One region of the Ensifer sp. genome, then DNA from elsewhere that is predicted to be linked to it. Evidence: riboswitches for the same ligand, from Rfam matches in the RefSeq annotation. Region 1 holds a riboswitch; each other region holds the start of a gene.
The links. Region 1 has a riboswitch for thiamine pyrophosphate ahead of thiB (thiamine ABC transporter substrate binding subunit). Riboswitches for the same ligand answer to the same signal wherever they lie in the genome.
Positions count from the first base shown of each region.

Region 2: another riboswitch for thiamine pyrophosphate. It lies ahead of RTP54_RS13425 (ABC transporter permease); the one in region 1 lies ahead of thiB (thiamine ABC transporter substrate binding subunit).
Region 3: another riboswitch for thiamine pyrophosphate. It lies ahead of thiC (phosphomethylpyrimidine synthase ThiC); the one in region 1 lies ahead of thiB (thiamine ABC transporter substrate binding subunit).

Region 1 covers NZ_DALZXU010000004.1:265,654-269,577, reverse strand. The annotation lists gene thiP (thiamine/thiamine pyrophosphate ABC transporter permease ThiP) at 1-996, opposite strand, end outside; gene thiB (thiamine ABC transporter substrate binding subunit) at 1,004-2,032, opposite strand; TPP riboswitch at 2,082-2,198, opposite strand; gene RTP54_RS20215 (GNAT family N-acetyltransferase) at 2,339-2,824, shown strand; gene RTP54_RS20210 (thiamine diphosphokinase) at 2,912-3,562, shown strand; gene RTP54_RS20205 (ABC-F family ATP-binding cassette domain-containing protein) at 3,566-3,924, shown strand, end outside.
Region 2 covers NZ_DALZXU010000002.1:96,161-100,084, reverse strand. The annotation lists gene thiE (thiamine phosphate synthase) at 1-202, opposite strand, end outside; gene RTP54_RS13435 (hydroxyethylthiazole kinase) at 189-929, opposite strand; gene RTP54_RS13430 (ABC transporter substrate-binding protein) at 926-1,873, opposite strand; gene RTP54_RS13425 (ABC transporter permease) at 1,908-2,651, opposite strand; TPP riboswitch at 2,793-2,895, opposite strand; gene RTP54_RS13420 (class I SAM-dependent methyltransferase) at 3,365-3,924, shown strand, end outside.
Region 3 covers NZ_DALZXU010000006.1:176,947-180,870, forward strand. The annotation lists gene thiC (phosphomethylpyrimidine synthase ThiC) at 52-1,872, opposite strand; TPP riboswitch at 1,968-2,100, opposite strand; gene RTP54_RS22890 (sigma-54 dependent transcriptional regulator) at 2,254-3,618, opposite strand; gene RTP54_RS22895 (ATP-binding protein) at 3,622-3,924, opposite strand, start outside.

The sequences.
Region 1 (3,924 bases):
GGTGATCAGGGCGCGATGGACTGTGCGGTCGCCCGCCAGCTTGACCAGGTCGGCGCTGAGGCCGGACGCAAGGACGGTGATCAGCGGCGCGCCGATAAACAGGAGCGCGAACAGGATCCAGCCGGCATCAAACACCTGCGACCAGCCGCTGCCGGTGTCGTAGCGTCTGGCCGCACCGCCGCCGGTGGCGCCCTCCGCCGGTTCGGTCGCGAGGCGTGCAAGGATCAGCAACAGCACGCCGGTCATGGCGATCTGCAACGCGGACAGGGCGATTGCCCTTTGCGGATCGAAATCGAAGCGCAGCGCCTGGTAGATCGCAACCTCGATGGTGCTGGCGGCCGGCCCACCGCCAAGCGTCAGCACCAGCGTGAAGCTGGTGGCGCAGAGCATGAAGACCAGGCCGGCGGCGCCCGGCAGGAGCCCACGCAGCACCGGCCATTCGACAAAGCGAAAGACCGCGCCTGCCGGCATGCCGAGATTGGCGCTGGTGCGCCAATATTCCGGGGGGATGCGCTCGAGCCCTGAAAGAAAGAGGCGCGCGACCAGCGGCATGTTGAAGAAGACGTGGGCGAGCAGGATGCCGAAGAGGCCGTAGATGCTGACCGGCTGCTGCAGCCCGAGCCCGGCAAGGGCGGTGTTGAGAACACCCTGCCGGCCCCAGATCTCGATCAGGCCGAGAGCGCCGACCAGCACCGGCAGGCCGAGCGGCAGGGCCATGAGCCGCAGCACCCAGACGCGGCCGGGAAAGGCGGAGCGGCGCGCCAATGCGCGGGCGATCGGAATGGCCAGCAGAACCGAAAGCAGCGTCGACAGGGTTGCCTGCAAAAGGGTGAAGCGGGTTACCCGCCAGATATAGGCATCGAACAGCGTGCCATTGCCGAAGTCGCCGCTCGCGAGCAGCAGTGCTGCGACCGCAAGGCAGACGAACAGCACAATGCCGCCGAGGCTGAGGGCCCCGGCGGTTATGATTGTGCGATTTTCGGCAGGCGCGAACAAGTGCGCCTCAGTTCTTGCTCATGGCTGCCAGCCATTCGTCGATCCAGGCCTTGCGGTTTGCCGCGACCTCTTCCGACGGCAGCAGGAACGTCTTTTCCGGATTGACCAGCTTGCCGAAGGCGTCCGGCAGCGGCTCCTTGGTGGCTGCAACCGGCATCATCCAGTTGGTGGTCGGGATGATCGACTGGAACTCCGGACCGGTCATGAAGCCGAGAAACTGCCGGGCAAGGTCCGGTTCCTTGGCGTTCTTGGTCATGCCGGCGACTTCGATCTGGATATAGTGCCCTTCCGAGAATTCGGCTGCCTGATAACGATCCGTGTTTTCGGCCACCATGTGGTAGGCGGGCGAGGTCGTATAGGACAGCACCATCGGTGCCTCGCCCTTGGTAAAGAGGCCGTAGGCTTCCGACCAGCCCGGCGTCACCGTCAGGACCCGGTCCTTGAGCTTCGCCCAGGCGGTGCCGGCCTCGTCGCCATAGACGGCCTTGACCCACAGAAGCAGGCCGAGACCCGGCGTCGAGGTGCGCGGATCCTCGATGACGATCTTCTGCGACGGGTCGCCTTCGACCAGTTCCTTCAGGCTTTTCGGCGGCGTCTTCAGTGTCTGCGTGTCGTAGACGACGGCGAAATGGCCGTAGTCATAGGGAAGGAACGTGTCGTCGGTGAAGCCGCCGGGCACCTTGACATCCTTGGCTTCGATGCCATGCGGCGCGAAGAAACCGGTCGCCTTGGCTTCGGCGACGAGGTTGGTGTCGAGGCCGAGCACGATGTCGGCCTTGGAGGCAGCGCCTTCCAGCTTCAGGCGGGTCAAAAGCTCGACGCCATCAGCGACGCCGACATAGGTGACCTTGCATTCGCAGGTCTTTTCGAAGGCCTCGGCGACCTTGGCGCCCGGGCCCCATTCGGTGATGAAGCTCTCATAGGTGTAAACCGTCAGCGTCTTCTCAGCGGCGGCAGCGCCGGTCGTAAAGACAAGGCTGGCAGCAGCAGCAAGCGCTAGCCGGCTAAGGAGCTTCGTTTGCGGAAAATTGGACATGGCAGGCACCTCTCCCTAAAATTGATGTTGCATGGGAAAAGGGCGTATCGATCCGATCGCGTCTAATCCCTCCGCCGGTATGAGCCGGATCAGGTTCCGCGGGTTGGCGTCAAACGCCTCTCAGCCTTCAGCCGCATGCGGCCGGAAGGCACCCCGTTAGAGCGGGAAGAGATTTACCGCTGCGCCGGTTTGATGGCAAGCGAAGTTTGCTGGCAGCAAAGGCGGTACGCGGCGTTTCGCCTTCCGCGCCATATGCGATAGGTTTGCCGACGGACATGGGAGATCCGGACGCGGAAGGACGCTGCAATGACCGACATGCTCGTTCGCCTTTATGCCCTGCCGGCCCGGCCGACATCGCCGCTTGGTGCGGGGATCGGCATTCACCGTGCGATGGCGCCCGAGCGCCGGCTCGCAGTTGCGTGGATCGAGCAGACCTTCGGCGCCGGCTGGGCGGGCGAGGCGGAGGCCGCCTTCGCTGCGACCCCGACGCGCATGCACATCGCGGTGTTTGAGGAGCGGATCGTCGGATTTGCCTGCCACGACGTCACCGCACTCGGCTTCTTCGGGCCGACGGGTGTCGACGAGGCGATGCGTGGGCGAGGGATTGGCGAGGCGCTCCTGCGCGAGAGCCTGATCGCGATGCGCAATGCGGGCTACGGCTACGCCGTTATCGGCGGCGTTGGCCCGGCCGATTTCTACCGGCGCACCGTTGGCGCCATCGAGATCCCCGATTCCACGCCCGGCATCTATGCGGACATGCTGTTTCCGGAACCCTTGCCCGACCAACACTGACGACAGCGGGCGCAAAATCGCCCGATACCGGCCCTGTTCGGTTTTCTTGCTTTTCCTTGGACGTGCCTTTGCGCTATGGGCTTTGCCATGGCCCGATCCACCTTCACCATTCTGCTCGGCGGTGCGCTGACCCCGACCGACCGCCTAGCGCGACAGCTCGCCGGCAGTCGCTTTGTCGCGGCTGACGGCGGCATGCGGCATGCGCGGACGTTGTCGGTCATGCCCGACGTCTGGGTGGGTGACTTCGATTCGACCGAAGAGGCGCTGCTTGCCGAATTTTCCGGCGTTCCGCGCGAGCCCTATCCTGCCGCCAAGGCTGCGACCGATGGCGAGATCGCCGTCGAGGCCGCGCTTTCGCGTGGTGCGCAAGCCCTGATCTTTGCCGGCGCGCTCGGTGGGTCGCGCAGCGACCATGCTTTCCTGCATCTGCTTCAGGCCGCCTCGCTTGCCGAGCGCGGGCTTCCGGTGTTCATGACCTCGGGCGAGGAAGAGGCCTATCCGCTGCTTGCAGGCGAGATCGACATCGATCTGCCGAAGGGCAGCCTGTTCTCGATCCTCGGACTGACCGATCTCTTCGGGCTGACCATCGTCAATGCGCGCTATCCGCTTGCCGATTTCACCTTGCCGTTCGGATCGTCCCGTACCGTTTCCAATGTTGCGGAGGGTCCCCTTCGCATTTCCCTCGACACCGGCCGGGCGATCGTTCTCGCCCGCCCCTATGACCTTTCCGGAGCCTGAGCCTTGGCGCCTCCCATTCTGAAACTCGACGATATCTTCCTGACCTTCGGTGGCACGCCGCTTCTGGCCGGCGCCAACCTGCAGGTGGAGCCGGGAGACCGCATCTGCCTTGTCGGGCGCAACGGGTCGGGCAAGTCGACGCTGATGAAGATCGCCGCCGGCCTTGCCGAGGCGCAGTCGGGCGAAGTGTTCCGTCATCCGTCCTCGACGGTGCGCTACCTGCCGCAGGCGCCGGATTTTGAAGGGTACGATACGGTGCAGGCCTATGCGGAATCGGGCCTGGGCCCGAGCGACGATCCGTATCGCGTCGCCTATCTGCTGCAGCATCTCGGGCTGACGGGCGAGGAAGATCCGGCGCGGCT
Region 2 (3,924 bases), on a different contig from region 1:
CGAAGGGCACCCCGGTACCGGCAAGGGCCACACCGATCGCCCGCGCCTGTTCGATCATTGTGCGGGTCGAATTGGTCTTGTCGCGATACTGGATCAGCGTTGCACCGTTGAGCGCTGCGACACGCGCCAGGTCCGCCAGGTTCGCCCTGTCGGCAAGGCGCGCATCGGCGATGGCATTGAGGCGATAATCAACCCTGGGCATGGGAAATCCTGGCATTAGCAATGATATCTTCCGGTCGAAGTGCTGCGAGCGCATCGCGGAACGCGGCTTCGAACGTTCCGGGGCCGCTTGAGCGTTTCGCGGCCATTTCGGCAGCAATGCCGCTCGTCAGCAAGGCGCCCGTCGCCGCGATCAGCCGGTCCGGCTCGACCGCCATGAAGGCCGCGATCAGGGCGCCGGAGAGGCATCCGGTGCCCGTGACTTGCGCCATCAGCGGGTGGCCGTTCGCAACCCTGACCGCATCTGGATCGAGGCGGAGTTCATCGACCGGGCCTGTCTTGATCCTGAGGACGCCGTCGACGTCACCGATAAGCTCCATCTCGCTCGCGTTGCCCCGCACGACGGCAGGGCCAACCTCGATAAGCTCACGGGCAAAGGCGAGCCGTGACGGCGAGTAATCGCAATGCACGGGATCGACGATCCAGGGTTTGCGGGCATCGCATGCGACCGATGTTGCCAGGCGGATCACCGTGCGGCGCTCTTCGTTGAGCGTACCGAGATTGACCACAAGCGCATCGGCGCGCCGGGCAAAGGCCTCGACCTCTTCCGGAGAGGATGTCATCGAAGGGATGGCGCCGAGGGCCGCCAGGCCATCGGCGACGAATTTCTGCACCACCGTGTTCATCAGGCAATGCACGCGAGGGCACCGCTGCCGGACGAACGCCAGCGATGCTGCGGCACTTTCAACGAGGTTCGACAGGCCGTTCATCGGATTTCCGCCGCGATATCGTCAACGGCGGGCGCTTTGCCGATCAATCCACTTTCGGCGAGAAACGCGCCGAACCGCTCGTAGCGACCACGATCGAGCGCCGCCGGCCGCTTGGCAAAACGCGGCAGCGTGTCCGTGAATGCGCGACGATTGAGTTCGTCGTCTAGATTCGGATAAGCATTGATGAACAGCTTCCACGCCTCATCGGGGTGATTGGTGAGATAGATTGCGCCCTGCTCCACCGCGACGAGGAACGGTCGCAGGCGCTTGTCGGCAACCCTGGCCCTGTCAGTGACAAACACCAGTTCGTCATACACGGGCACGCCATGTTCTTCCGGGAAGAACGACCGTCCCTCATGCCCCTCGAGCCGCATCTGCGTCAGCTCGAAATTCCGGAAACCACCGACGGTCGCATCGACCTTTCCGGCGATCAGCGACGGAGCGAGCGCGAAGTTGACGTTGACAAGCTCCACGTCCTCCTTCGTCAGGCCTGCCGAGGCGAGCATCCGACCGAGCATCGCATCCTCGAAGCCCGAAACGGAAAAGCCGATCTTCTTGCCCTTCAAATCGGCAAGGCTGCGGATCGGACCATCGTCCAGCACGGTGACGGTATTGAGCGGCGTCTCGACCAGCGTGCCCACGCGTACCAGCGGCAGGCCGGCAGCGTGGTCCAGGTAGAGGTTCGGCTGGTAGTGCACGCCGATATCGGCCTTGCCTGCGGCAACCAGCCTCGGCACGCTTGAAGGATCGGCGGGCGGAACGAGCTCGACATCGAGCCCCGCCTTCTCAAACAGCCCAAGCTCCTTGGCGACGACGATCGGGGCGTGGTCGGGATTGACGAACCACTCCAGCATCACCGTTAGCTGTTCGGCGGCAGTCGCCAAACCGGCCGAAAGGGTGACGCCGAGCGCGAGGCTGGCGGAAAGCAGAAATTTGCGGAACATGACGGCGTGATGTCTCCCAATCGAATGTAGAAATTCAGGTTTCTCGCGCCCAGTGCGCGAGGGGACGGGTCGCTTCCTCGACGATCAGCCTGAGCACGACCGCAAGGACGGCAAGAATGGCCATGGCCGCAAAGACAACGTCGGTTTGCATGCGGGCATTGGCCTGAACGATGACGAAGCCGAGCCCGGCTGACGCGCCCACCCATTCGCCGACAACGGCGCCAAGCGGCGCCAGGGGTGCTGCAACCCGTAGGCCCGTAACCAGCCCGGGCAGCGCCAGCGGCAAGCGCACGAGCCGAAGCGCCTGCCAATGGCTCGCCTTCGTCAGGGCTACCGCATCGAGGATCTGCGCATCGGTCCGGCGCAGACCGTCGGAAAATGCGGATACGACCGGAAAGAAGATGATGACCGCGGCCATGACGACCTTCGACACCATGCCGAAGCCGAACCACACGACCAGCAACGGCGCGACGACGAAAACGGGAAAGGCTTGAAGGACGAGCACGAAAGGCCAGACGAGCTTAGCGAGCCGCGGAAAAGCAGCAAGCCCGATCGCTGTCGCAACGCCGAACGCGGCGCCGGCTGCAAGACCGATAAGCATTTCAGCGATCGTCACCAGGCTCTGCTCAAAAAGGTATCCCGGTTGCCGTCCAAAGACGGCCAACACCTCAAACGGCGACGGCAGCACATAGCGTGGCAACGCGAAGAAGACCACGGCCGCCTGCCAGACAATGGCAAGCACCGCAAGGCTGCGAGCGAATGTGAAAGCCAGTCGCATCGCCGGTCAGCCGACGCGGCAACCCGGACGAAATGCAATCCCGCCATCCGGCGGCAACGTGGCAAAAGACAACATCGATCGATCTCCAGACAGAACATCACGGAGACCCAGGTGAAAGCGAAGACGCGATTAGGTTGCCGAGAGCGGCTCTTTTCCCGTTCCTACGCCGGCATGACCCGGATCAGGTTCAAGGGTCCGGCTCACCGCCATCTCAGCACTGCAAAGTGCCCCCCTCGGAATCGTCTAATTTTATGTAGGAAATGGAAGTGAACGTCAATTCCAATTGTAGAAATGCTTTGCGCGTCATGTCGTTTGTGCCCCCGTCAGGCCGCGATACGACACTAGATCCCAGCGCAATAACACGATGCCGAGGAAGTCAGTTGCGATCTCTCACACGTTGCGAGCGAATTTGTGGACTATACTTGCTTTCCTCACAGCTCTTTCGTTCCACCGCAATATGCGCAATGTGGTGCATAAGCGACTGGAAATGGGGCCTGAGCAGATGCTCCGGCAACTAAGATTTGATTCCATTTTCGGCTGCAGTGACTTTCTTGCGTGCCGCAATTGCCGCAGTCTCTCCAAAATCGTTGAAACGGCAACAAACGCTTAATGGCGCAGAAGAATTCCCCCGAAGACTTCCCAATCCATGCTCTTGGGATGGTGACAACTCCCCGATTGATGGCTTATTGTCCGCGCACTCTAGGGAGAATAAAATGGACGCTTCAGAACTTGCAGAACGCCACAAAGTCGGGAAGGAATTTGCCGAATTCGCTTTATCGTTCTTCGTTGGCGGATCCAGCAAGGAAGACGAAGTGCACTACGCTCGGTCAGTGGCATTTGTCGAGTACGCCCTTTCGTCGAACACCCGCGGAAGAGAGCTTTTGCCAGAAATTATATCGCCTACGACCGATAAAGAACTTTCAGTCCTCGATATCGGCTGCGGATACGGCGGCATGATCAATGCCTGTACGGAAGCGGGACATCGGGCGCTCGGAGTCGAAATTGACGAGAATGTTGCAAAGATGGGTCAGTTGAACCTTGCTGGCATAGGCAGCACCGCGAACATACAAGTCGGCGATTTTCTAACCTATGATTTTGCCGGCCAAGTCTTCGATGTTATTATCTGCACCGACGCTATCGAGCATGTGTCGAGCCCAAAGATCTGTCTGCGCCGGATCTATGATCTCCTAGATCATGGTGGCGTCGCTCATTTGGAAACGGTCAACCGCCGCAGCGCACTAAACGTGGCGGCCGACATCCATATGGGACAATT
Region 3 (3,924 bases), on a different contig from region 1:
CGTGACAAACATAGCGATGCCCGACAAAAATGACCCCTGCTGCCGTCGTCGCTAACCTTCGGCCGCAGCGACCTCCACTGGCATATAGAGGTCGCCACCCTCGCGATATTTCGCCGCCATCGCCTGAAAGCCTTCCTTCTGCGCCTCGGCGCGGATGTCGTGCGAGATCCGCATCGAGCAGAATTTCGGGCCGCACATCGAGCAGAAGTGCGCGACCTTGTGCGCCTCCTTCGGCAAGGTCTCGTCGTGGAAGGCACGCGCAGTCTCCGGGTCGAGCGACAGGTTGAACTGGTCCTCCCAGCGGAACTCGAAACGAGCGCGCGACAAGGCGTCGTCGCGGGTGCGGGCGGCCGGATGCCCCTTGGCAAGATCAGCGGCGTGGGCGGCGATCTTGTAGGTGATGACGCCCACCTTGACGTCGTTGCGGTCGGGCAGGCCCAGATGCTCCTTCGGCGTGACGTAGCAGAGCATGGCGGTGCCGAACCAGCCGATCATCGCCGCTCCGATCCCGGACGTGATGTGGTCGTAGCCGGGCGCTATATCGGTCGTCAGCGGCCCCAGCGTATAGAACGGCGCCTCGCCGCACACGGCGAGCTGCTTGTCCATGTTCTCCTTGATCTTATGCATCGGCACATGGCCCGGACCTTCGATCATCACCTGGCAGTCCCTGGCCCAGGCGATCTTCGTCAGTTCGCCCAGCGTCTCCAGTTCGGCAAATTGCGCGGCGTCGTTGGCGTCGGCGATCGAACCGGGGCGCAGGCCGTCGCCGAGCGAAAACGACACGTCATAGGCGCGGCAGATATCGCAGATCTCCTCGAAGTGCTCGTAGAGAAAGCTCTCCTTGTGGTGATGCAGGCACCACTTGGCCATGATCGAGCCGCCGCGCGAGACGATGCCCGTGACACGGTTGACAGTCAGCGGGATGTAGTGGAGCCGGACGCCGGCATGGATGGTGAAGTAGTCGACGCCCTGTTCCGCCTGCTCGATCAGCGTGTCGCGATAGACCTCCCATGTCAGGTCCTCGGCGATGCCGTTGACCTTTTCCAGCGCCTGGTAGAGCGGCACGGTGCCGATCGGCACCGGCGAGTTGCGGATGATCCATTCGCGGATGTTGTGGATGTTGCGCCCGGTCGACAGGTCCATGACCGTGTCGGCGCCCCAGCGCGTTGCCCAGACCATCTTCTCGACCTCTTCGGCCATCGAGGAGGTGACGGCGGAATTGCCGATATTGGCGTTGATCTTCACCAGGAAATTGCGGCCGATGATCATCGGTTCGGATTCCGGGTGGTTGATGTTGGCCGGTAGCACGGCGCGGCCGCTGGCAATCTCCCGGCGGACGAATTCCGCCGTGACGTGATCGGGGATTTGGGCGCCGAAGCTCTCGCCGTCGCGCAAGGTGGCGCGGGCCGCATCGCGACCGAGATTTTCGCGGATCGCGACGAACTCCATCTCCGGCGTGATGATGCCGGCGCGCGCATAGGCAAGTTGTGTCACCGCGCGCCTTCCGGTCGCGCGCAGCGGCGCGTGGCGGAAGGGAAACGTCGGCGTCAGCCGGTCACCCGTGGCAAAGCCGTTATCCTCCGGTCGCACGCTGCGCCCATCATAGGCCTCGACATCGCCGCGCGCGATGATCCAGTTGCGCCGCGGTCGCGGCAGCCCATCCTCGATGCGGATGTTTGCGTCTTCGACCGTATAGGGTCCGGAGGCATCATAGACCGTGACCGGCGGCTCGCCCGACGTCGGGTGCAGGGCGATCTCGCGCATCGGCACGCGGATATCGGGATGGATCGTGCCCGGCTTGTAGACCTTCTTCGAGGCAGGAAGCGGGCCCTTGGTGACGGAGAGGTCTGCGGGTTTTGTGGCAATATTCATGACGAGGCTCCAAGTTTGCGGTTGGAGACCCAGTTCTGAAGCCGGAAGGAAAAGACACGTCCGCCCCGAAACTCCGCGCGAATGACGGAATCGTGGCGTCGATGTCTGCACCGTCCCTACGCCAGTATGAACTGGATCAGGTTCAACGGGTCACTGCGCCTCGGTCGGCAAAAGCCGTTCCGACCAGCAGAATCTCAGCCCCTTGACGGGACCCCCCTGGTGAATGTCTTGAGATAGCCATCGATGAGGATGCGCCGTCAAGCGCTAATCCGGCGGTTGTGCCCTTCGCTTGTTGATCGCGCGCCAGGCCCATTGCTGTTCGCACGCTCTCTTCGCGCAGCTCCTGGCGGAAAAGTGCTGCGCATATTTTCTGGAAATGCCTTAGCGACCGGGCCTTTCGGATGCCGGGCGCTCGGCATAGTCGGCGCGGTTGATGCCGTGCCGTTGCAGCTTGTCGTAAAAGGTCTTGCGCGGAATGCCGAGTGCCTCGATCGTCGCCTTGACGTCGCCGCGCTGCGCCCGCAGCACTTCTTTGAGAATCTCCGCCTCATAGCGCTCCAGCCGTTCGGGCAGGGCAGCAGCGGATGTTGTCGCGCTCGCCGGCATTTGTCCAAGCGGGCCCTCGACGCCAAGGGCGACCCGTTCGGCAAAATGCGACAGCTCGCGCACATTGCCGGGCCAGGAATGCGACATCAGGTGATGGCGCACCGCCGGAGAGACGTCGGGCACCTCGCGCTTGAAGCGCTCTGCCGCGCGCGTCAGGAAATGCGAAAAGAGCAGCGGGATATCGTCCCGGCGCTCGCGCAGCGGCGGGATCGACAGGGTGATGACGTTCAGGCGGAAATAGAGATCTTCCCGAAAGTCGCCGCGCTGCGCCGGGTCGCCGAGATCGATCTTGGCTGCGGCGATCACGCGGATATCGACCGGGCGGACCAAATTGGTGCCGAGCGGCGTGATTTCGCGGGCTTCAAGCACGCGCAGCATCTTCACCTGCGTTGCCGGCGGCATTGCCTCTATCTCGTCGAGGAAAAGCGTGCCGCCGCTCGCATGTTCGATACGGCCGATGCGCTTCTTCAAGGCGCCGGTAAAGGCACCCTGCTCATGGCCGAACAGTTCGCTTTCGATCACCGTCTCCGGCAGCGCGCCGCAGTTGAGCGCGACGAAGTTGCCGTCGCGGCGCCGGCTCCAATTGTGCAGCAGCGTCGCCACCACTTCCTTGCCGCTGCCGGTCTCGCCGGCGACAAGTACATCGACATCGGTGTCGGCGATATGTCGCAAGGTCTGGCGCAGTCGCTCCATGACCGGCGTCTGGCCGATCAGCGGCAGGCTTTCGCCGGCCACTTCGGCTGCGCGCTTCAGCGCGCGGTTCTCCATCACCAGCCGGCGTTTTTCGAGCGCGCGCCGCGCGCTCTGTACCAACCGGTCGGCGGCAAAGGGCTTGGGGATGAAATCGTAGACGCCGTCCTGCAGGGCCTGCACGGCCATCGGAATGTCGCCGTGGCCCGTGACCAGGATGACGGGAAGGTCGCGGTCAAAGCCTGAGACGCGGCGAAACAATGTCAGGCCATCGATCCCCGGCATGCGAATATCGCTGATGACGATGCCGCCGAAGTCGGGATCGAGCATGGCGAGCGCTTCCGCCGCACCGGGGAAGTCCGTGACGCTGAGGCCGGCCAGTTCGAGCGTCTGCTTCATTGCCTTGCGGAGGTCGCCGTCGTCGTCGACAAGGCATACGGATTGCTGCATCGCTCAGGCCCTCTTCAGTCGCACGGTGAAGACGGTGCCCTCAGGGCCTGTCTCGACGGCAATGTCGCCGCCGTAGTCGACGACAATTTCCTTGGAGATCGCAAGGCCAAGGCCGAGCCCCTGATCCTTCGAGGTGTTGAACGGCGTGAACAGGTCTTCAAGGATGTCGGGACTGATGCCGGGGCCGTTGTCTGCGACCACAAGCAAGACCGTGTCGGAGGTGCAGACCTCGCAACGCACCTGGATTTTCGCGTCCGGCCGATCGCCGAGTGCCTCTAGCGCATTCTGCAACAGGTTGATCAGCAC